3 linked regions of the Marinagarivorans cellulosilyticus genome follow. The main gene of each other region encodes a partner of the protein of the gene in region 2 in a complex. Links are inferred from orthologs where the notes say so. Each region holds a gene or a part of one and is shown on either strand. Other genes may lie near its edges.

What was found.
Region 1: the proteins of accD (region 2) and accB are in contact, whole or in part, in a solved structure (PDB 8UXZ), measured with the Escherichia coli proteins. The link is inferred for Marinagarivorans cellulosilyticus from one-to-one orthologs.
Region 3: the proteins of accD (region 2) and MARGE09_RS04965 are in contact, whole or in part, in a solved structure (PDB 8UXZ), measured with the Escherichia coli proteins. The link is inferred for Marinagarivorans cellulosilyticus from one-to-one orthologs.

The regions. Positions count from the first base shown.
Region 1 is NZ_AP023086.1:688,542-699,090, reverse strand. Bases 7,630-10,549 are described here. They hold accB (acetyl-CoA carboxylase biotin carboxyl carrier protein), read left to right. Parts: upstream 7,630-8,820; coding sequence 8,821-9,279; downstream 9,280-10,549. Other genes in these bases: accC (acetyl-CoA carboxylase biotin carboxylase subunit), read left to right, coding at 9,300-10,549; aroQ (type II 3-dehydroquinate dehydratase), read left to right, coding at 8,346-8,792; MARGE09_RS02620 (protein-disulfide reductase DsbD family protein), read left to right, coding at 7,630-8,051. Outside these bases: MARGE09_RS02660 (2-isopropylmalate synthase), read right to left, coding at 1-705; quinolinate synthase NadA, read right to left, coding at 1,059-2,105; MARGE09_RS02640 (c-type cytochrome), read right to left, coding at 2,661-3,065; MARGE09_RS02635 (inositol monophosphatase family protein), read left to right, coding at 3,297-4,097; MARGE09_RS02630 (DUF2333 family protein), read right to left, coding at 4,165-5,226; MARGE09_RS02625 (hypothetical protein), read right to left, coding at 5,275-5,970; more of MARGE09_RS02620, read left to right, coding at 6,273-7,629. UniProt on the Escherichia coli protein: This protein is a component of the acetyl coenzyme A carboxylase complex; first, biotin carboxylase catalyzes the carboxylation of the carrier protein and then the transcarboxylase transfers the carboxyl group to form malonyl-CoA.
Region 2 is NZ_AP023086.1:2,550,319-2,555,100, reverse strand. What follows is about bases 1-2,844. They hold accD (acetyl-CoA carboxylase, carboxyltransferase subunit beta), read right to left. Parts: upstream 1,936-2,844; coding sequence 1,066-1,935; downstream 1-1,065. Other genes in these bases: trpA (tryptophan synthase subunit alpha), read right to left, coding at 2,052-2,844; MARGE09_RS10355 (bifunctional folylpolyglutamate synthase/dihydrofolate synthase), read right to left, coding at 1-1,066. In the rest of the region: more of trpA, read right to left, coding at 2,845-2,849; trpB (tryptophan synthase subunit beta), read right to left, coding at 2,851-4,065; MARGE09_RS10335 (phosphoribosylanthranilate isomerase), read right to left, coding at 4,117-4,740.
Region 3 is NZ_AP023086.1:1,238,322-1,246,797, forward strand. Bases 216-3,018 are described here. They hold MARGE09_RS04965 (acetyl-CoA carboxylase carboxyltransferase subunit alpha), read right to left. Parts: upstream 2,191-3,018; coding sequence 1,240-2,190; downstream 216-1,239. Other genes in these bases: MARGE09_RS04955 (hypothetical protein), read right to left, coding at 216-503; MARGE09_RS04960 (SDR family oxidoreductase), read right to left, coding at 527-1,186; MARGE09_RS04970 (thiolase family protein), read left to right, coding at 2,386-3,018. In the rest of the region: more of MARGE09_RS04955, read right to left, coding at 1-215; more of MARGE09_RS04970, read left to right, coding at 3,019-3,573; MARGE09_RS04975 (YifB family Mg chelatase-like AAA ATPase), read right to left, coding at 3,559-5,064; MARGE09_RS04980 (DNA ligase), read right to left, coding at 5,109-5,963; MARGE09_RS04985 (serine/threonine-protein kinase), read right to left, coding at 6,004-7,407; pssA (CDP-diacylglycerol--serine O-phosphatidyltransferase), read left to right, coding at 7,587-8,438. UniProt on the Escherichia coli protein: Component of the acetyl coenzyme A carboxylase (ACC) complex. First, biotin carboxylase catalyzes the carboxylation of biotin on its carrier protein (BCCP) and then the CO(2) group is transferred by the carboxyltransferase to acetyl-CoA to form malonyl-CoA.

The sequences.
Region 1 (10,549 bases), 1.9 Mb from region 2 along the record:
CTCACCCAAGCCGTTAATCGTACACTCCACTTGGCGAACCCCATTCATCACCGCCGCTAAAGAGTTAGCCACAGCCAAACCTAAATCGTTATGGCAATGGGTCGAAAATATGGCTTTATCGCTATTGGGCACAGCTTCAATTAAGCGCTTAAACATAGCACCGTACTCTTCTGGCTCACCATAACCTACCGTGTCGGGCACGTTAATCGTGGTGGCTCCAGCCGCAATTGCGGCCTCGGTAATACGGCACATAAAATCAAATTCGCTACGGCTGCCATCTTCCAAGCTAAATTCAACATCATCGGTATAATTTCGCGCACGCTTAACCGCCTTCACAGCCTGCTCTAAAACCTTGTCCGGCGCCATTTGCAATTTGTACTGCATGTGAATCGGCGAAGTCGCTATAAAGGTGTGTATACGCGAAGAGTTGGCCCCTTTTAAGGCTTCAGCCGCACGATCGATATCGGCATAAACAGCGCGCGCCAAACTACAAACGGTTGAATCTTTAACTGCCTGCGCAACTGCCCTTACCGACTCAAAATCACCATTGCTCGCAATGGCAAAGCCCGCCTCAATAACATCAACACGCATTTTTTCTAACATTTTAGCAATGCGTACTTTTTCATCTTTGGTCATCGATGCGCCGGGGCTTTGCTCACCGTCACGCAACGTTGTATCGAAAATCACTAACTTTTGCTTGCTCATACTTGGAATTCCCTGCTGATTAGGGCCGTTAAACTTGTTTTTTATTTAAGAAAGGAAGGGCGGTACGCTGCGACCCGAGCCCATTACTGGGACGCAGGGGAGATAAGTCGTAGGAGGTAAAGTGGGCTGTAGATTTTCACGTTTAAACTCAAAATAGTCGTCGCTGATGTACTCATTCTAGCTAGCGCGCAGGCACTCATCAACAGCCATCCTAATAAAAGAAATTATTTAGGACAAAATAACCACGGCATTACAAGAAACAAGCGGTAGACGAAACATAAAACCTCAAAAATCCCCTCTACCGGTTAATTTATCCTAGCGCCCCAAGCAACACCTAACGTTTAAAGTAACACCTAACGCTTAAAATCTAACATGCGCTGCAAGGGCTTCATTGAGCGCTTGGCGAGTGCCGGATCTACAAATATTTCGTTATCCGCGCGATCAAAAACTTCGATCATGGCATCCAGCGTATTCATCGCCATCCAAGGGCAGTTAGCGCAACTGCGGCAAGTAGCGCCGGAGCCCGCCGTGGGCGCGATAATCAAGGTTTTATCTGGGCATGCCTGCTGCATTTTGTAAAAAATGCCTTGATCAGTCGCCACAATAAACTCAGGGTTCGGCAAAGTTGCCGCCGCCTGAATCAGTTGCGAAGTAGACCCTGCAACATCAGCTAATTCGACAACAGATTGCGGCGACTCTGGGTGCACCAGTATTGCCGCGTCGGGGTATAGCGCTTTCAAATCGAGCAAACCTTGCGCCTTAAATTCTTCGTGCACAATACAAGCCCCATCCCAGCACAGCACATCGGCTCCGGTTTCACGCTGCACGTAGGCCCCCAAATGCTTATCGGGCGCCCACAAAATCTTTTGCCCCAAGCTATCTAGGTGAGCCACCACCTCCTTTGCAATGCTTGACGTCACCACCCAATCGGCACGCGCCTTTACAGCAGCCGAGGTATTGGCGTAGACCACAACGGTGCGATCGGGATGCTGATCGCAAAAGTCGCTAAACTCTTGTGCCGGACAACCCAAATCTAAGGAGCAGGTTGCTTCAAGTGTCGGCATTAACACGCGCTTTTCTGGCGTAAGAATTTTGGCTGTTTCACCCATAAACTTCACGCCCGCAACAATCAATGTTTGAGCATTGTGTGTTTTGCCAAAACGCGCCATTTCCAAGGAATCAGAAACGCAACCGCCGGTCTGCTCGGCCAACGCCTGTATTACCGGGTCGGTATAGTAATGCGCAACAATAGCGGCATTATGCTTTTTAAGAAGCGCTTTAATGTGTACTATTTGCTCAGCCTCTTTGGCAGGATCCACCTTTGCTGGCTCTGGTAAGCGCTCTAAATGCGCCTTTACCAATGCCTGCGGAGAAAGAGCTTCAACATCTGACACAGTCATAGATAACCTCTAAAGTTGTAAAACCCAAAGCCCCAAGGCGAATCTAGCGCATTGCAGTTTGGTCTATACAGTAATAAAAGCAGCTATAAAATACAGCTATAAAAAAAGGGGAGCTAAGCTCCCCTTTTAGTAGAATGGTGGGTCGTACTGGATTCGAACCAGTGACCAATTGGTTAAAAGCCAACTGCTCTACCAACTGAGCTAACGACCCAAACTTGGTAATGGCGTTATAACAATTTACTAAACTAATACGTGGATTAGCGCACTAAATTATCGTCACCTAAAAAGAACTTATTTCCACCAAAAAAATTCTTTCTTTGTAATGGTGGGTCGTACTGGATTCGAACCAGTGACCAATTGGTTAAAAGCCAACTGCTCTACCAACTGAGCTAACGACCCCGAAAGAGGCGCATATCTTAATGATTTGAAAACAAAACGCAAGCAGTTTTTTAGCTATTTGTCGCCAAAATCTACTGACGCAAAAGCGGCCAAATTAAGGCCACAAAAAAGCGAGCCTCAAGCTCGCTTTAACCCTAGCGCACAACAGGCAACAGGCTAGCCTTCCGACATATATTTAATTGCGCTTTTAATTTCGTCTTCGGTGCAGTCGCTACAAGTTCCTTTTGGCGGCATAGCATTAATGCCATTCCATGCACTGTCGAATAACCCGCCTAAACCTTTTGCGCTAACCCTATCACCCCAAGCAACCGAGTCACCAAATTTAGGGGCGCCCGCAACGCCACTAGCGTGGCACGCCATACACTTAGTGTCGTACACATCTTTACCCGAACGAGGACCCGCAGCCACCTCAACAACGGCAGCAGCGCAAGCTTCGCCCGCCATACAAACTTCGCCAACTGGCTTAATTCGCTGCACAAGCTCCGAATCGGCCAATACAGCAACAGAACTTATAATCGCAACTGCAGCAACAAGGCCACGAGATACTACGGCTAATTTCACAGGTTTACTCCCAAGGTTTAATAAATTGCCGCAATTATAGCCGAAAGCAAGCTGCGAAGTGGCAGCTTACATTTGATCTAAATAAAACTTGCCGCTATCTCAATGCCTCAGACAGAAGGAAACGCATGATGCGCTGCGTATTTGCGCTACAGATGCGGCAGCAAACTGCTATAATGCCGCCCCTTTATTTTTCCACTTACTGCGCACAGCGCTCTACGGTTGAGATGTCTTATGGAACCGATGTTAACTATTGCCCTCAATGCTGCGCGCAAAGCCGCCGCAATTATTGAGCACTCTCTCGAACGCGTTGACCTTGTCCGCATTGAAACCAAAGGCCGCAACGATTTTGTGAGCGAAGTAGACCGCAAAGCCGAAGCCGAAATCCTATATCACCTAAAAAAGGCTTACCCCGATCACAGCTTTATAGGCGAAGAAGGCGGTGTTAGTGGCAACAGCAAAAGTGATTACGCCTGGATTATCGACCCCCTAGACGGCACCACCAACTTTTTACACGGCATTCCCCACTTTGCCGTTTCGATTGCTTGCACCTACAAAGGCCAGCTTCAACACGCCGTGGTGCTAGACCCCATTAAAAGAGAAGAATTTACCGCCAGCCGCGGCAAAGGCGCCACCTTAAACGAGCGCCGCATTCGCGTTACCGACCGCCGCAACCTTGATGGCGCCCTTATAGGCACAGGGATTCCCTTTAATGGTTTTGCGCTTGAGCACGTTGATGAATACCTCAACTGCCTTAAAGATGTTGCCAGCCAAACAGCCGGCGTTCGTCGCGCAGGCTCTGCCGCGCTCGACCTGGCCTACGTTGCTGCTGGCCGCTTTGACGGATTCTGGGAAATGAATTTAAAAGCGTGGGATATGGCCGCTGGCGTACTACTTGTGCAAGAAGCCGGCGGGCTTGTAAGCGACTTCAAAGGCGGCAACAGCCACATGGATTTCGGCCATGTAGTTTGTGGCGGCCCCAAAGTGTTCAAGCCGCTTTTACAGATTGTCGGCAAACACATGGGCGACATCTAGATTCTTGCCAGCCAGGCACAAAAAAGGCGCCGAGGGCGCCTTTTTTGTGCCTGAAAACAAATCAACATCAGCCCTGGGCCAGCAGTTCCCGCAAATTAATAATCGCCGCATTAGCGCGCGATATATAACTAGCCATTACTAACGAATGATTCGCCAATACCCCAAAGCCACTACCATTTAAAATGACGGGGCTAAACACGGCCTCCTGCGTAGCCTCTAGCTCGCGCACAATTTGCTGCATACTCACACCGGCATTTTTCTTTTCAAGCACTTCAGCAAAGTCGATTTCAACGGCCCGCAAAATGTGAATTAACGCCCATGCACTGCCTCGTGCCTCATAAAAAACATCATCAACCTCCAACCAAGGCGTCTTAATCTCTATTTCTTCAGGGGTATCGGTGGACTTTACCGCAGCCGAATCGCCGGCCAAATCTGTATTCAGGCGACGCTGGCCAACACTCGCGCTCAAACGCTGCGACAAACTCCCCAAGCGAGATTCAACCGTTGCCAACCAATAATTTAAATTGTCTGCACGGGCATAAAATTGTGCCGAATGACGATCCTCATCAACCAAACGATTGAGGTAATCCAGCACTTGATTCATACCGGCACGGTACTCCTTTTCCGTATTTGGCATAATCCAGCTAGAGTTATCAAAGTTAAAGTGCGGGTCGGCGATCATCAAGGCCTTATCTTCAACCGACTGCGACTGCGAGCGACTATAAGCTTCGCGCAGAGCCTTACTTAAATCTCGCACCTGTATCAACACGCCATATTCCCAATTCGCGCGGTTATCCAACCACACCCCTGGCGGGAAAATATCGTTTGAGACATACCCGTCAAGCATTACCTCCATAACCTCCAACAGCGTGACCGTCGTGGCAACGCCTTTAACCGCAACCTGTTCTGGCGGCACGTAAGTGAGTATGCGTGGGGCAACCTCAAAGGTGTCTGGCTCTTGGCTTTTAAACCAACCCCAAACAATCAAAATCAACAAAACAACAAGCAGCCCAATTAAAGCCAAGCGCAACCAGGGGCGGCCATCACTAACATCCTCAGAAACCCCCTTGAAAGCATCTACACACTTCGTGCGAGTCGCTTGCAGTCGCTGTGAAATTTTTTGCAACATCATGAGCCTAATCCCTACCAATAACGTGTAATGTAAGCATAGCCAACACTATAGAGGTTCCAGCAAATGAATGGCAGGGCTATTTCTAAGTTGAATATCACCCCTAACACGGTACGCCGGCGTTGCCTCATTCATAACCTGATAAATCCAACGCCCCTCTGCATCGTTACGCGCTAATATAAGCACCGCCTCTCGACTCTTTTCCACTCGAAGTGCAATCTGCACAACAGCGCCCCGAGCCTTAGCATTGCGGGCCGTTAAGTCGCGACCATTCAAATCGTACTTTTTCGTCAATAAATCGCTAAAATCTGGCGCTGGTAATTGGCGCGTCACAGCGGCATCTACTTTTTGCCGCAGCGCAGCCAAATTGGCTGAGCGAGGATAGTATTCTTTTAAAATCGACAAAAAGTAGCGCGCATGCTGCACACTCCCCTCACTAAGCTCACCTTCAAGCATTGCAATATAAGCGGCCTCTATTTGCCTTAACCCTGCCTGCGCCCGAATATTGTCAGGGTCAATTAACAGTACCGCCTGATAACGATCGTAAGCATTATTATGCTGCGGCTGAGTATAATGCTTAGCCAAAAAGGCAGTATCAGCCTTATGCAATACGCGATCAATCAGCGCCTTCGGCGCTGACGATTCTTGTGCAGCAGCAAGCGAGGCCACAAAAAATAATGCCAATAAAACCACAAACCTGATAAAAAGTTGTTTATTGCGCCATGCATAACAGACATATTGCATGTTGTTCACCAAGATATTCGTTTCCAAAAAGAGCGCACCCTTGCAACCAGCATTCAAAAATTAGCGCCCACGATACCGCTAGTAATGCTTATAGAAAAGGGGTATAAGAGCGCCCACCAAATGATTGACACAATAAAATTAGCTTTGTCCCTGCGAGACAAGTCACAAGGATCGATCATTTATTGAACAAATGGATTCCAAAGCCGCTGGTTTTGAATAGAATGGAATTCCCTAAAAGAAGTGCTGTCGAACAGCAACGCCAATAATAAACCACTCAACCCACTCAGAAGTAATAAAACGCCATGAAACTGATAACAAAATTATCACTATTGCTGGTACTGGCAGCCTCCGCATTCAGCGCCTTTGCCGACACCGCCTTAGTCGAAACGAAAGATGAGTTCCTTCCCGTTGAAGAAGCTTACAAGGTTTCAATATCTGCTGAAGGCGACAAAGTCTATCTAGATTGGAACATTGCCCCTGGCTACTTCATGTATAAAGAGAAGTTTAAGCTCACAGCCAGCACGCCAGAAACCAAAACAACACTAGCGCCAGCGTTTGAAAAAGGGAAAATCAAGTTTGACCCTTACTTCAACAAAGACTTAGAAATTTACTATAACGCTACGCGCATTACCTTAAACACCGCAGAACTTGGCGATAAGTTTGAATTAAAACTTCGCTCGCAAGGCTGCGCCGATGCTGGCCTTTGCTACGCGCCACGCTCACAGTATTTCCAAATAGACCAATCAACAGGTGCTATTAGCGAAAGCAAAAAGGCCACCGTTGTTGCCGCTGAAGATCAAAAAACAGTCGTTCAAGAAGGCAGCGCAACGCCAGTAGCCGCAATTATCCCAGAAGAAGAAACCCACTCGTTTTTCTTCTATATTTTGCTCGCCATTGGCGGCGGCATTATCCTCAACCTAATGCCTTGCGTATTCCCTGTTTTATCACTTAAAGCTCTTAGCTTTGCCTCTCACTCCGAAGGCGCTCATAGTCATCAAGCGCATGGCTGGGCTTACACTGGGGGCGTTATCGGCTCGTTCGTTATTGTTGCCATTGTTATTATCGCTTTACGCTCTGCTGGCACCGCTGCAGGCTGGGGCTTTCAGCTACAGTCGCCTGTTTTTGTCGCAGCGGTTATGTACCTGTTTTTGGTGATGGGCTTAAGTTTGTCCGGCGTTATTTACTTCGGCACCGGTTTAATGGGCGTAGGCCAAGGCCTTACTAGCAGCGACGACCTTAAAGGCTCATTCTTTACTGGTGTATTAGCTGCTGTGGTTGCTAGCCCATGTACAGGCCCAATGATGGCACCAGCACTTGGCTTTGCGTTAACTCAGCCTTGGTACACCTCTATATTCATCTTTATTGCACTAGGTTTTGGCTTGGCATTACCCTTCTTGGCGCTGAGCTACAGCCCAGCACTCGCACGCGCCTTACCAGCACCTGGCACATGGATGGAAGTTCTAAAGCAATTCTTAGCTTTCCCAATGTATATCACCAGCGCATGGTTGCTCTACGTGTTTGGCAATCAAGTCGGCATGACTGGCGTATTCTTCTTAGCATTAGGCGGCATTGCTATCGTTTATGCTATTTGGGTATTCCAACATATCCCCGAAAAAGGGGTTGGCAAATGGATTGCGCGCGTATCAGGCTATGCGGCCTTAGTTGCCGCAGCCTACATTGGTTATAACGGCGAGACCTTCAAAAAAGACGAAACTTGGCAGAACTTCACCCCCACAATCGTGCAGGAGCTACGCGCAAACGGGCAGCCAGTATTTGTCGATTTCACCGCCGACTGGTGCATCACCTGTAAAGCAAATGAAGCCATCGCAATTGACCGCGATGAGTTCCGCGAGCTAGTGGCCGAACTCAATTACGCCAAGGTGAAGGGGGACTGGACAAACGAAGACCCGAACATTACAGCTGTACTAACCGAATACAAGCGCAGCGGTGTGCCGCTTTACTTAGTATTCCCAGCAGACACTAGCAAACCTGCAGAGGTTCTCCCCCAGATCCTAACTAAGGATATGGTGTTAGAAGCACTCAGGCGCAACGCTGGCGATAACAAGGTTGCCGCGAACTAAAAAAGCAACCATTACTAAAAGGGCCCCTAGGGCCCTTTTTTATTGCTCAAAACTATCACAACGCCTATCGCGCAATATAACTCCCTTAAATTTCGGCAATTTAGCAGGCATTTGCAGAGATTTACGCTAAACCATCTTATTGATATAGACAGTCAGATACAATTTAGGCACAATCACGCCCTACTTTTTTTGCGAAGCCCCGCGCAGTAATTGCGCTTCGCTTCGCTAACGACTGACTCAACTAAGCGACTCCCCACATTGGTGATCACTTAGAAACTTCAACGAGGAACGCCCATGGCAAGTATTCTGGTTCTCCACGGCCCCAACCTTAATCTATTAGGTACCCGTGAGCCCGAAACCTATGGCCGCGACACCCTCGATGACATAAACAAGCGCATACAGTCTCAGTGCCAAGATGCGGGCCATGCTGTCACTATTTTACAAAGCAATGCAGAACACGAACTGATAGACGCTATTCATAAAGCTCGCATTCAGCTCGTCGACTTTATTGTAATTAACCCGGCAGCATTTACCCATACAAGTGTCGCCCTTAGAGATGCACTTGCAGGTGTGGCTATACCCTTTGTGGAGTGCCACCTCTCAAATGTGCATGCTCGCGAACCGTTTAGGCAGCATTCGTATTTATCCGATATTGCTAAGGGCGTTATTTGCGGCTTCGGAGCCACCAGTTACACACTCGCACTGATCGCGGCATTTGATGCGCTCGGTGCAAACACTTAATTTATTGATCCCAAAAGAAGAGGTCATCATGGATATTCGTAAAATCAAAAAGCTAATAGAGCTACTTGAAGAATCCAATATTGAAGAGCTAGAAATTAGCGAAGGCGAAGAGTCAGTACGCATTAGCCGTGGCTCTCGCAACCAAATGGTGCCCATGCAAGCGTATGCGCAACCCGCACCCGCTGCGCCAGCTCCAGCGCCCGCCGCAGCCGCTCCTACTGCCGCGCCGGCCGCTGCACCTGCAGCGCCAACTGGCCACGCCGTTAAGTCGCCAATGGTTGGCACTTTTTATGGCGCATCCAGCCCAGGCGCCGACAATTTTGTTAGCGTAGGCCAAACCGTTAAAGTTGGTGATGTTATTTGTATTGTTGAAGCCATGAAAATGATGAACCAAATCGAAGCCGATAAAGCCGGCGTAATCGAAGAAATTTTGGTTAAAGATGGCGAGCCAGTTGAGTTCGACCAGCCCCTCGTTATCATCGCCTAAGCCACTGAGGAATACCCATGTTGTTTGACAAGGTTCTCATAGCCAATCGCGGTGAAATTGCACTGCGCGTATTACGCGCCTGCAAAGAGCTCGGCATTAAAACCGTCGCGGTTTATTCACAAGCCGACAAAGACTTGATGCACGTTAAACTTGCTGACGAGTCTGTTTGCATTGGCCCCAACGCCTCCACAAATAGTTACTTAAATATTCCAGCGATTATCAGCGCAATGGAAATTACCGACTCTGTAGCCGTTCACCCAGGCTACGGCTTCCTCGCGGAGAACGCTGACTTTGCAGAACAGGTCCATAAAAGTGGCTTCACGTTCATAGGCCCAGATGCCGACACCATTCGCTTAATGGGCGATAAGGTGTGCGCCATTGAAGCTATGAAGAAGGCAGGCGTCCCCACAGTACCGGGTTCCGACGGCGCACTTCCCGAAAACGACCCACAGCGCTGCCTAGATATCGCCGCGCGCATTGGCTACCCGATTATTATTAAAGCGGCAGCCGGCGGTGGTGGTCGTGGCATGCGCGTCGTTCATACCGAAGCGGCGCTTATCAATTCTATTAACTTAACGCGCTCTGAAGCACAATCTTGCTTTGGTGACGGCACAGTATATATGGAGAAATTCCTCCAAAACCCACGCCACGTCGAAGTTCAAGTTATGTCTGATGGGCAAGGCAACGCCGTTCACCTTTACGATCGCGACTGCTCACTGCAGCGCCGCCATCAAAAAGTATTGGAAGAAGCCCCCGCACCGCACCTTGACGAAGAAGCTCGCCAGGCCGTTTTTGCCTCTTGCGTAAAAGCCTGTATTGATATCGGTTACCGTGGCGCCGGTACCTTCGAGTTTTTATACGAAGACGGTAGCTACTACTTTATCGAGATGAATACCCGTATTCAGGTTGAGCACCCCGTTACCGAAATGATTACCGGTATCGATCTTATCAAAGAGCAAGTTCGCGTTTGCTCTGGGCTGCCACTTAGCATCACTCAAGATGACGTACAGGTTCGCGGGCACGCATTTGAGTGTCGCATTAACGCCGAAGACCCAGACACCTTCATGCCAAGCCCAGGAACCATTAGCGCATTTCATGCTCCTGGCGGGTTAGGTGTACGAGTAGACTCACACATTTACTCAGGCTACAAAGTGCCGCCTTACTACGATTCTATGATCGCTAAGGTGATCACCCATGCACGCGATCGCTCTGCAGCCTTAACGCGTATGCGCGTTGCGCTCGACGAATTGATTATCGACGGCATCAAAAC
Region 2 (4,782 bases):
GTTGCGCTGCCCGAGGGTTGTCTGCAAGAAGTACACAATGCCAGTGGCTCACCCACGGTATTAAAGGGGCCAATACACCATTTAAGTCTTTATCTGCCATAACAGCGACAATGGCAGGCATTGGCTTGAAGCTACGCCGCTTTAACTCGGCGGCTAACAGCTCTGCTGCCGCGGGGTTGTGCGCAACATCCAGCAGCAAAGATACATCTCCAACCGGTAATAACTGCATTCGCCCAGTTAACTGCACAGCCTCAATAGCTTTCACAAGCTGGGCTTGGGGTAAACACCCTTCCAACTCGCACACCTGTATAGCCGCTGCAACACTCGGCAATGGCAAACGCACTTCGGCAGCACTGAGTTTTAAACCTGCGCTTGTCCACAGCGTATTATCTTTAACACCAAAATCTTTGCCCCACCACAACGCAGGGCACCCTAGCTGCTCAACCTGGTTGCGCACAGATTCTGGCGGAGCACTATCGGCACAAATCAAGGGAGCATCAGCGCGGCAAATGCCGGCTTTTTCCGCCCCTATAACTTCGCGGGTAGATCCTAACCAAGCCTCGTGATCTATAGCGACCGATGTAATTACTGCGACACTAGGCGCAACAATATTGACGGCATCCAAGCGCCCACCTAAACCAACCTCTAATAACCAGTAGTCCAGCGGCTCGCGATTAAATATGTCCATCGCGGCCAAGGTGCCAAACTCAAAATACGTTAGAGAAATATCACCACGGGCCTCGTCTATGCGAGCAAAGGTATCGCATAGCTGTGCATCGCTAACAGGCTGGCCCTGCAAGCGAACGCGTTCGTTGTAGCGTATAAAGTGCGGAGAAGTATAGGCCCCAAAGCGCTTACCGGCAGCACTTAACAATGCCTCAAGCGTAGCAACACAGCTACCCTTACCGTTAGTGCCCGCGACAGTAATAACCCGGGCTTTAGGCGAAAGCACACCTAAACGCTCCGCCACTATACGAACACGCTCTAAACCTAAATCGATGGCCGACGGGTGGTGGCTTTCTTGCCAAGCCAACCACTCAGCGAGCGTATTAAAACGTGCTGTCATTAGGCGGCAGGTTGCTCTTGGTTTGTCATTTTCGCTAATAGGCGCGCTAATGTGTCACGCATTTCACTGCGGTGAATAATCATATCGATAGCACCGTGCTCTAACAAAAACTCTGCACGCTGAAACCCTTTAGGTAATTTTTGACGAATCGTTTGCTCAATAATATTAGGGCCAGCAAAACCAGCGCGTGAACCTGGCTCTGCCGCGTTAATATCACCTAACAACGCCAAACTAGCAGAAACGCCACCATAAACAGGGTCTGTCATTACCGAGATGTAAGGCACGCCTTGCTGCTTCATGCGCTCTATCACTGCACTGGTTTTTGCCATCTGCATCAAAGAAATTAAAGCTTCCTGCATACGGGCACCGCCGGTAGCCGGAAAACACACCAAGGGAATGCCCTCTTCCAACGCGCGGTTCGCAGCGCGGGTAAAACGCTCGCCCACAACATAGCCCATCGAACCACCGTGAAAATCAAACTCAAACGCTACAGCAACAACGGGCATACCTTTTAACTGTCCGCGCATCGCGATTAAGGCATCTTTTTCGCCAGTTTTTTTCTGCGCTGTACTTAAGCGGTCTTTGTATTTTTTCACGTCTTTAAATTTAAGACGATCAACGGGTAAAACGTCTGTTGCAAGCTCTTCTCGTTCGCCACTGTCTAAAAATAAATCCAAGCGCTTGCGAGCACCTATACGCATATGGTGGTCGCATTTAGGACACACACCTAAATTTTTCTCTAATTCGGGGCGATACAAAACAGCAGCGCATTTTTTACAGTTTTGCCACAAGCCTTCAGGAATGTTGCTTGCGCTTTTTCGCTCATCTGAGCGGACAACTTTGGGGACAATTTTATCAAACCAACTCATTCTACTTGCCTCTTGCTTCCCCTGTGGGGCCTGCGTTTACTGTGTATCGATTTTAGCGCCGCTGTGATTTAAGCGCGCATACTTAGTCGTATATTTAGCCGTGAATTTTGCAACGTCTAAACATCTAAACCTTGTCGAATTTCACTGACTTTTTCGCCCACGCGCTGTGCAATTTCTTCTGCAGAGCCTTCAGCCATTAGTGCCACCAACGCACTACCCACTACGGCGCCATCAGCACTTTGGCTAGCCGCTTTGGCGCTAGCACCATCTTTAATACCAAAGCCCACCATCACAGGTAAACCCGTAGTGCTTCGTATAGCTGCGACTTTTTGCGCTACAGAATCCACATCCAAATGACCAGCTCCGGTAACCCCTTTTAAGGACACATAATAAATAAAGCCTGTTGCAGACGCGGTGATGTGCGCAATGCGCTCGTCAGCAGTAGTTGGGGCGACAAGGAAAATATTTTGAATACCTACCGCTTTAAGCTCAACATCTAAATCGGAAGATTCTTCTGGCGGTAAGTCCACGGTTAATAAACCATCAACACCTGCGGCGGCGGCTTTTTTAGCAAAATTCGCATAGCCCATGCGCTCAACAGGGTTGGCGTAACCCATCAGCACTATAGGCGTTGTGGTATTGGTCTTGCGGAATTGCGCAATAATATCCAACGTGCTTGTTAAGCTAATGCCATGAACTAATGCTCTTTCATGGGCGCGCTGAATAGTTGGGCCTTCTGCCATAGGGTCCGAAAAAGGCACACCCACCTCGATAATATCAGCACCGTTTGCAACCATGCTGTGCAAGCTTAGCAATGTTGTATCGGGCGTAGGGTCGCCATTTACAATATAGGTGACTAGTGCTTTTCGGCCTTCGGTTTTTAGTGCATCCAAAGTTGTTGTTATTCGATTCATCTTAAACCTTAATTCCATCAATTTCGGCAACGGTCAGAATATCTTTATCACCACGCCCAGAAAGGTTAACAATAATAATGTCGTCTTTGCTCAGTTCGCCGGCGAGCTTTTCGGCATAAGCAATAGCGTGTGACGATTCCAGTGCAGGCATAATGCCCTCTACCCGCGTTAGGCTGCGAAAACCGTTCATGGCTTCATCATCGTTAATGGGAACATAGCTTACGCGCCCCACATCTTTTAACCATGCGTGCTCTGGGCCCACGCCTGGGTAATCTAAGCCTGCCGATATTGAGTGAGTTTCAATAATTTGGCCGTTTTCGTCTTCCATTAAATAGGTGCGGTTACCGTGCAAAACTCCCGGCACGCCATCGTTTAACGGGGCTGCATGCTTACCCGTTTCAACGCCGTGACCACCAGCTTCTACGCCATACATTGCAACGTCTTTATCATTCAAAAACGGGTGAAATAAACCAATAGCATTAGAGCCACCACCCACACAAGCAACTAAGGCATTCGGTAAACGCCCCGTTTGCGCTAGGCATTGCTGACGGGCCTCGCGCCCAATAACGCATTGAAAGTCACGCACTAACTGCGGGTATGGGTGTGGCCCCGCAGCAGTACCGATAATATAAAAGGTATCGTCAACATTCGTAACCCAGTCGCGCATGGCTTCATTCATGGCGTCTTTTAAGGTTTTAGAGCCAGACTCAACCGGCACCACAGTGGCACCTAAAAGTTTCATACGATAAACATTAAGAGACTGACGCTTAACATCCTCTGCCCCCATGTACACCACGCACTCCAAACCTAAACGTGCTGCTACCGTCGCTGTTGCCACCCCGTGCTGGCCAGCACCGGTTTCGGCAATAACGCGCTTTTTGCCCGAATGCTTTGCCAACAACGCTTGCCCAATGGTGTTATTAACCTTGTGCGCACCCGTGTGATTAAGGTCTTCACGCTTTAAAAACAGTTGCGCACCACCAATTTTTTTTGTCCAACGCTCAGCAAAATATAACGGCGACGGACGCCCAACGTAATGAGCCAAGTCATGATCGAATTCTCGGCAGAACTCCTCGTCATCCTTTAAGCGGTTATACATTTCGCTAAGCTCGTCTAGAGCATGGATCAACGTTTCAGAAACAAAACGCCCGCCAAACTGACCGAAGTGGCCCTTCGCATCAGGCAGCTGATTAAAATCTGTGGGTTGCTCAATAATACTCACGGTATCCCTCAATTGGGTGTGCTTAGGGTGCAAAGCACACAATATTTAGTTAGCGACATTCGCCATAAATTGTTTGATTAGGCTTTCGTCTTTTTTGCCGGGGCTGGCTTCTACACCGCCGCTCACATCGACTGCCCAAGGCGCGACACTCGCAATCGCATCAGCCACATTCGCAGGGGCCAAGCCGCCCGCCAATATCAACGGCTTTACAATATCCCGAGGAATAGCGTTCCAATCGAACGTTTCCCCCGTCCCGCCAGGCACCCCTTTACGGTATGCATCCAGCAGTATGCCTCGCGCACCAACATATTGATTGGCAAGCCCTGCAATATCGGTTTCGGGTTTCATACGTAGCGCTTTAATATATGGACGGGCGTAACGCTCGCAAGTTTCAGGCGTTTCATCACCGTGAAACTGCAGTAAATTTAATGGCACTTCTCGCAATACTTGCTCTATGTACTTAGGATCTGGATTTACAAAAAGACCCACTACCGATACAAATGGCCCGGCCGCCTGCGCAATGTCGCGCGCAACCGCTAGGTCAGCCACATAACGCGGACTTGGCGGGTAAAACACAATCCCTAACGCCTGCGCTCCTGCATCACAAACCACTTGCGCATCGGCAACCGAGGTAATACCGCAGATTTTCACTCGTACTGTGCGCGCCATGGTTAAACCACCTTCACCTAAAAGGGGCGCAATATTACCAGA
Region 3 (8,476 bases), 1.3 Mb from region 2 along the record:
AGGGTTGCGTCTGCATCGGTGCAATGTAGCCAGTTTTCACTGAGATACCCTTTTGCGATTAAGTCGACAGCAATGTCGCATCCCAATTTGCGCGCGTAACCAACACCCTGTTTGCTGGAAATGCCTTCACTAAATTGGTCAACACACAAAAAATCACACTGTTTACTACTGCGTGTCGTTAGGGAATAAATACCCTTTTTATGGCTTGCGCCTTGTAAGGAGGAATGACAAAAGTCCCACAAACGCTGATTTAAGCGCGTGCTACTGCGATGTCGCTCTTTAGGCTGGTTAATTACAACAATAACAAGCAGCTTTTTGCAGCTATCAAATATTTGTGTTGTTAGGCGGCGAACAAATGCTGTGCTTTCGTTGTAAGAGGGTATAACTAAAACGTGAGTATACGCTGTTGGTGCGCCGGCAAAACATTCGCTGCGCTGCGCTGCGGTTTGGTGAATTAAAGGCTCGGCATATTGGTCGAGATATTTTTTGGCCGCAGGCAGCATAATTGAGTACTGTTGTTAATGAATTACCAGGGTAAAACTTCGCCATTGGAGTGCCAGAAGGTGCCTGTATTTTCTGGTTTTAGGTTTTCAATTCTTGCCGCTAGACGTTGCGCTGCTGTTTCTGCCGATATGTCACCTGCATGCCCAACCATATCGGTTTGTACAAACCCAGGGTGCAATATAGCAACGCTGATGCCTTGCGGTGCAAGATCGATCGCTAGCGACTTTGCTCCAGCATTTAATGCAGCTTTAGACATTCGGTAGCCGTAGTAACCGCCAGAACCATTATCAGCAATAGAGCCCATTCGGCTTGTAATCACAGCGACTTTGCTGCCGCTGTGTAATTGCGGAAGTAGCATGCGGGTGACGTTAATTGGCGCTAATGCATTAACCTGGAATTGTTGCTCGATAGTGTTTGAATTGAATTCGTGCAATGTTTCGCTGTGCAATATGCCGGCATTATTAATGAGGATGTCGATGCTCTGGTCTTGAAGTTGGTGGGTTAAATCGGTAAGGGTCGCCTCGTTGCTCATATCGATGTTGCTAATGATATGTGCTTGGGTTGCTTCAAGGGCGCTTGAATTTTGGCGGCACACGGCGGTGACTTTATGGCCTTGTGCTAGGTAGTACTGCGTGAGTGCTAATCCAATTCCACGGTTTGCGCCGGTAATCACGATATGCATGTGTTAGTCCTCATTCTTCGCTTATAAAAAACGCCCCGAAGGGCGTTAGATGTTTATTCGTTGCCGTAACTCATTAGGCGTTCGTAGCGTTTTGCTAGAAGCTCGTCTGGGTCTGTTGCGCAAAGTTCATCGAGTTGTGCGCTTAAGCGTTCCTTTAGGGCATTGGCCATTTCATCGGGGTTGCGGTGCGCGCCGCCGAGTGGCTCTAAAATGGTTTCGTCGATAATGCCAAGTTCTTCAAGTTTACTTGAGGTTACACCCATAGCTTCTGCAGCAAGTGGTGCTTTTTCTACGGTTTTCCAAATGATATTGGCGCAGCCTTCGGGGGAGATAACAAAGTAAGTTGCGTATTGCAGCATATTGAGGTGGTCGCCCACGCCAATGGCCAATGCGCCGCCAGATGATCCTTCTCCGATAACCGTGCAAATGATTGGGGTGCGCAAGCGGCTCATAACGGCGAGGTTTTGCGCAATGGCTTCACTAATACCGCGTTCTTCGCTATCAATGCCGGGGTAGGCTCCTGGTGTGTCAATAAGGGTGATAATTGGAAGCTTAAAACGTTCGGCCATTTCCATTAAACGCAAAGCCTTGCGGTAACCTTCGGGGCGGGGCATGCCGAAATTTCGCGATACTTTTTCTTGTACGCTACGGCCTTTTTCTTCGCCAATAATCATTACGCTGCGACCGTTAATACGACCAATGCCACCGATAATAGCGGCGTCATCACCAAAGTGACGATCGCCATGCAATTCGTCCCAATCGTCAACCATACGCGATATGTAATCGCTGGTGTAAGGGCGTTGCGGATGACGGGCTACTTGCACCGTTTGCCACGGGGTTAAATTGTTGTAAATGCTTTCGGTTTCTTTTTTGAGCTTTTGTCGCAAGCTGTCAATTTCATCCGATATGTCGATATCTTGATCTGTGCTGGCGAGCTTCAGCTCAGCAATTTGGCCTTCAAATTTGGCGATATCTTGTTCAAAGCTTAGGTAATTTAAATTCATGATGCCGGTCTACCGCGTTTACGTTTGTTGCGGCGCACGCACTAACAAGGGGTAAGCCATTGTATTCACGTAAGCCAAAAAATGGGCGCAAGTGTACCATCAAGTAAGCAAACGCTAAACCGTTAGACTTTACTGTTAGAGTGTGAAATAAAAAAACAAACTCGTTAAGCTGAGAACTCAATAAGGAGGGGCAATATGACGGCTCTTTTAGATAATGTAGTGATTGTAGGCATGGCGAGAACCCCTATGGGCGCTATGCAAGGGGCTTTAAGTACTTGCACTGCAGCGGATTTAGGCGCGGCGGCTATCACTGGCGCGTTGCGAAATGGTGATTTGGCGTCTGATCAAATAGAGGCGGCTATTATGGGCTGCGTCTTACCGGCCGGTGTGGGGCAGGCGCCTGCTAGGCAGGCTGTGCTCAAAGCCGGTTTGCCTGCCAGTGTTTGTGCTACCACGGTGAATAAGGTTTGCGGTTCTGGGATGAAGGCCGTTATGCAAGGCGTAGATGCTATCCGAGCGGGTAGCGCGAAGTTACTGATTGCTGGTGGCATGGAGAGTATGAGCAATGCGCCGCACATGCTGGCAAAGGCTAGAAGTGGTTATCGCTTAGGGCATGGTGAACTGCTGGATCACATGTTTACCGATGGCTTGCAAGACGCTTATAGCGGGCAGCTAATGGGCGTATTTGCGGAGGCTACAGCGGAAAAGTACGGTTTTTCACGCGAAGCGCAAGATGCCTTTGCTTTAGAGTCGCTGCGGCGCGCGCGGCAAGCGGTAGATGACAATCATTTCAAATCAGAAATAACGCCAATAACGCTTGAAGGGCGTAAGGGGGTAGTGACTGTTGAGCGTGATGAGTCAATCGAAATAGCCAAGCCCGAAAAAATACCCACTTTAAAGCCGGCCTTTAAAACTGGCGGCACGGTTACGGCGGCAAATGCCAGCTCAATTGCCGATGGCGCTGCAGCATTATTATTGATGCCTAAAAGCGAAGCGCTAGCGCGAGGCCTTGCCCCTTTAGCAGAAATAAAAGCCTGCGCAGAGCATGCACAAGCCCCCGAATGGTTTACAACGGCGCCTGTTGGGGCAATTGAGCAGGTATTAGCGAAGAGCGGCTGGGATATCGCCGATGTTGATTTGTTTGAAATCAACGAAGCCTTTGCCGTGGTGACGATGGCTGCGATACATGACTTAGCTTTGGATGCCAATAAGGTGAATATTCATGGCGGTGCGTGTGCGTTGGGGCACCCGCTAGGTGCCTCGGGTGCGAGACTTATTGTAACGCTGATTGCGGCGCTACAATCGCAGCAAAAAAAGCGCGGTATAGCGAGTTTGTGTATTGGTGGTGGTGAGGCGACAGCCATTGCTTTAGAGTTGCTGTGAACGGTCGAGTGCGCGGTAATTGAGCGCCTCGCCTAAATGTGTTGCCGATATATGGGCTTCGCCAGCCATATCGGCCAGTGTTCGGGATACGCGTAATATGCGGTCGTAACCACGAGCAGACATGTTAAGTTTCGTCACGGCTTGCGCAAGTAGGTTTTTGCTGGCTAGGTCTAGGCTGCAATGTTCCTGTAATAAATTGCCCTTGAGCTGACTGTTTGGGCACTGTTGCCGCTGGAGTTGATGTGCCCTGCAGTGCTCAACTCGCGCTCTTACGGTTGCGCTACATTCGCCTTGCGGTTTGCTATGTAGGTCACTAATCGGGAGGGTGGCCACAGGTACGTGTAGGTCAATACGGTCTAATAGCGGGCCTGATATTTTTTGCCGATAGCGGGCTATTTGTTGCGGGCTACACCGGCAGCGTTGTGTTTGATCACCAACATAACCGCACGGGCACGGATTCATTGCTGCAATAAGTTGAAATTGTGCCGGGAATTCGACTTGTGCGTTGGCGCGCGATATTGAGACACGGCCGCTTTCGAGGGGTTCACGCAATACCTCAAGGACCGAGCGTGGAAATTCAGGTAGTTCATCAAGGAACAGTACACCTTGATGGGCGAGTGAGATTTCGCCTGGCTTTGGTTGCCCGCCTCCGCCAACTAACGCTACGCCAGAGGCGGTGTGATGCGGAGATCTAAATGGCCGTTGGCGCCATAGCTCTGGTTGGCTATTGCCGATGATTGACTGAATAGTGGCAACGTCCAGCGCCTCGTCATTGCTAAGAGGCGGTAAAATACCGCCAAGCCTGGCTGCCAGCATGCTCTTCCCCGTTCCTGGCGGGCCAAAAAAAAGCAAGTTGTGCCCCCCAGCTGCGGCAACCTCGAGCGCGCGGCGGGCTTGTAGTTGGCCTTTTATATCGGCAAGGTCTGGGTAGCTTGTAGCGCTTTGCGGGGCTAAATTAACTTCTGGGTTGGGTAGGCTTACGCGTTGATGCAGGTGTGCGGCAACTTCGAGTAATGTGCTTGCGACTAGGCTATTTTGTGCTGCGCAAAATGCGGCCTCTGGTTCGTTGGCTTTAGGGCAAATAAGTACTCTGTTGGCGTTGACGCAGGCTTTTGCGCTAGCAATGGCGCCGCGAACACCGCGTAGTTCTCCTGTTAGAGCAAGCTCGCCAATAAATTCGTAATTGTTCAATTGGGTTGAAGGGATTTGCTCTGATGCAGCAAGAATGCCCAATGCAATGGCTAAATCGTAGCGACCACTTTGTTTTGGGAGATCTGCTGGCGCAAGATTCACAGTAATGCGGCGCTGAGGGAATTCAAAGTGACTATTCACAATGGCGCTGCGTACGCGATCTTTACTTTCTTTTACGGCGGTTTCTGGCAGGCCAACAATGGTAAATGCAGGTAAACCATTGGCGAGATGGACCTCGGTTTGTACGCAGGGGGCTTCTACGCCTAGCAGCGCGCGAGTATGAATAACGGCAAGAGACATAACTTTCCTTGTGCTGTTTTTTTATACAGTATAGCTGTGACTCACTAGTTTGCGACTTTGCTAGTGCGTGTTCGCAGGTAGCTGGCAAAACGCGGCGTGCCTTTATGCGTTAAGCCAAAATATTTGTAAGTGATAACACTGCCTATTGTTGGTGGGGTGGCGCGATCCGCGTCGCTCAGGCCTGTGCCAATATTGAATGTTACGCCACCTTCTATTTTTACGATAAGTGCCCCGACCATTCCGGTGTATTTCCCTTTGCCTGCAGTATGGCCAATGACTACGGCTTCAGCATCTTGGAAGCTTTTAAGTTTGAGTAAATCATTGGTTCTTGTGCCGGCGTAGAGGCTGCTGCCTTTGTGTAGCATTAGGCCTTCGCCACCGAGTTTTTCGATGTCTAGTAGATGTTGTTCCAGTTGCGTTTGGTTTTCGACTTTAAATTGCTCGACTGGCGACCAGAAAGTATTAGGGGATTCTGCGTACATTGCCTGAAGAGTCGATAGCCGTTCGTTGAATTCGCCTGCATATTGAGGGAGGTCAAAAACTTTATATTGAACGCCGAGCCACTGCTGTGAAGTGGGTGTGCGGGTGTGGATTAGCGCGTTGATTTTGTCAAATGTTTGCCTGCCTAGCCATAGCTCTCCATCTAAAGGTGTGTTGGGTAGTGTGTTTTTTAGATGGACTGGCAGTTTTATCGTATTCCCATTGCGGGTTTTAAGGTCTGTGCCGTCCCAGTAAGCACGAATGCCATCCAGTTTTTCGCTGACCCAGTAATCGCTTAAGTCTATGGCTTGTTCTAAGTGATATGTATTGGCCAGCATTAGCCGTGGTGGTTGTGCTTGACTGTGTGGTGACAGCCAGAAAAATATAACGAGCAGCAGAAACCGAAGGTTGAATATCATCACTAGCATCCTTGTGTGATTAGATAAAACGTACTTTTAATTAACCATTACAGTGTAGATCACTTAACTGGTTTGGTGCTGCCCCGTTCCCTTGGAATTCTAGTTTTAATGTAGTGTTGGCGTTTATTATCTTATTCCAGTCGTGCGGCGTTAAAGTTATTGCGTTTTCGTTGCTGGCAATTTGGGTGACGAAAGAATTTGTAATACGGCTATTTGAAGGCAGCGTAAAAGTAATCCTCCATTGGTTAATCGTTTGGTTGGACGTATTCGATAGTGATATACGTCCCTGCCAGCCATTCCCCCAAGTATTAATTGTTGTGTATTGGCAAGTTAGTGCGGTTTTGATGGTGTCGCGGTTTCTATTTGCTTCTGCTCGTGCCGGCTCCGTTTGAAGTGTTAGGCGTTTTTTTTCAGGCTCACGCGGGGGTGCGTCTTGTTTTTGCATTATGGGCTGAAAAAACCAAAATGCTAAAAGCAATAGTGTGGTTGTGACGACGGTGCTGATTGCGGTCGTTTTAATATTATTTAGGCGGCTTTGTTCTTTTGTGCTTTGGTGTAATTGTGGTGGTGCTGTGGATATTTGGGTTGGGGCTTCGCTTTGATTATTTATTGACTGCACCAACGTAGTTAAGTTGTCGATCGATACCCTTCCAATAGCTTCTGAAAATTCTTGCGCTGTTTGGTATCGGTTTTCAGGAGATTTAGCGAGGGATTTGTCAATAATGGCCTGAAAGCATGCGAATATTTCAGGTAAATTGGGGATTGGGTCAATAGAGTGCTTAATACCTATTTCTACTTCGGAGTCCCCGTTGTAGGGCGTTTGCCCTGTTAATAAAAAATACAGTACCACGCCCAAGCTATAAATGTCGGCTCGATGATCAATCACTTTGCCAAGAGCTTGCTCTGGGCTCATATAGTGGGGGGTGCCCAGTGTCATCCCTGTTTGTGTGAGCTCTTGCGTATTTTTGTGGGCTTTAGCAATACCGAAATCGGTCAGTAGTGCTCGATGACTATCTTTTTGTAACAATATATTTTGTGGTTTTATATCGCGGTGAATAACTCCTTGCTGGTGCGCGTAGTGGAGCGCATTGGCAATATCTTGAATGACCTGTAACCGTGTCACCAAAGGAAGTTTAGGTTGCAGTGTTTTTAAGTCTTGACCGTCAATAAAAGCCATTACAAGGTACGAGGTAGACTCTTTCTCGGTGCTAATCGACCCATAGTCGAAAATGGTGACAATGTTAGGGTGAGCTAGCCTGCTAGCTATTTTGGCCTCTTGGTCAAAGCGCTCAGCAAAACTTTGGTCTTTACTAAGCTCTTCGCTCATAACCTTAATGGCGACTTGCCTTGCGAGCGATGTTTGTACTGCTAAATAGACCGTCGCCATACCGCCTTTATCTAGAGGGCGTTTTATGGTGTAGCCTGGAATCTCGATTGTGCGCATAGTAAGGCTCGATTTGTTATTGCAGGTCAAGCCATCAATATACCAAGTGTTAATTGATGGCTGCGTGATTGGTGTGGCAACTATCTATTGCTGGCAGGGCTTGGCATCATCGTTAGCAAGAGTATGATGCGCTGGTGAATTTAACGGGATTGTCCCAACTATTGCGAGTTGAACTTATTATGTCGAATCCAGATGACAACAACTTTAACGATGTGGAAGAGCATCCAATCTCACAGATTGTGGATGAGCATGTTGAAGAGGTAGAGGAAAAGGGAAAGAAAATTCGCCGTAAGGGCGTTTATTTGCTCCCTAATTTATTTACCACTGCTGCTCTTTTTGCTGGCTTTTTCGCGATTGTTTCGGGTATGAATGGTGATTTTGCTAATGCAGGCATGGCGATTTTTGCCGCCCAAATGCTCGATGGTTTTGATGGCCGCGTTGCCCGCATGACCAATACCACTAGCGCGTTTGGTGTTCAGTATGACAGTCTTTCGGATATGGTTTCCTTTGGGCTTGCGCCAGCATTGGTCATGTTTAGCTGGGGGTTAGAGCCTTTAGGAAAGCTTGGTTGGGCGGCGGCGTTCATCTTCTGTGCTTGCGCGGCATTGCGCTTGGCGCGCTTCAATACTCAGGTCGAGGTTGTCGACAAGCGTTATTTTGTTGGTTTGGCGAGCCCTCCTGCCGCGGCTATTTTGGCAGCTACAGTATGGAGTTGGTCGGATACAGTTCCTTCTTATGAGGTGTCTATTGCATTGGCGTTAATGACGACTGTCATTGGCTTGCTGATGGTTTCAAATATTCGCTACACCTCATTTAAAGGGTTGGATTTAAAGGGGCGGGTTCCATTTGTTGTCTTGTTTGCTGCGGTATTGATCTTTGTGTTGGTCACAGTTGATCCTGCAAGAATGCTTCTTCTTATGGCTGTGACTTATTGTTTCTCGGGGCCGGTGGCCTGGGTTTTCGGCCTTTTGCGCGCACAAAAGGCCGAAAAAGCGCCGCCTGCGGAGGCTAATAAAGACTCTGCGGAGTAAAAAATCAAAGCATTAATAAAAAAGAGCTTGCGCGGATG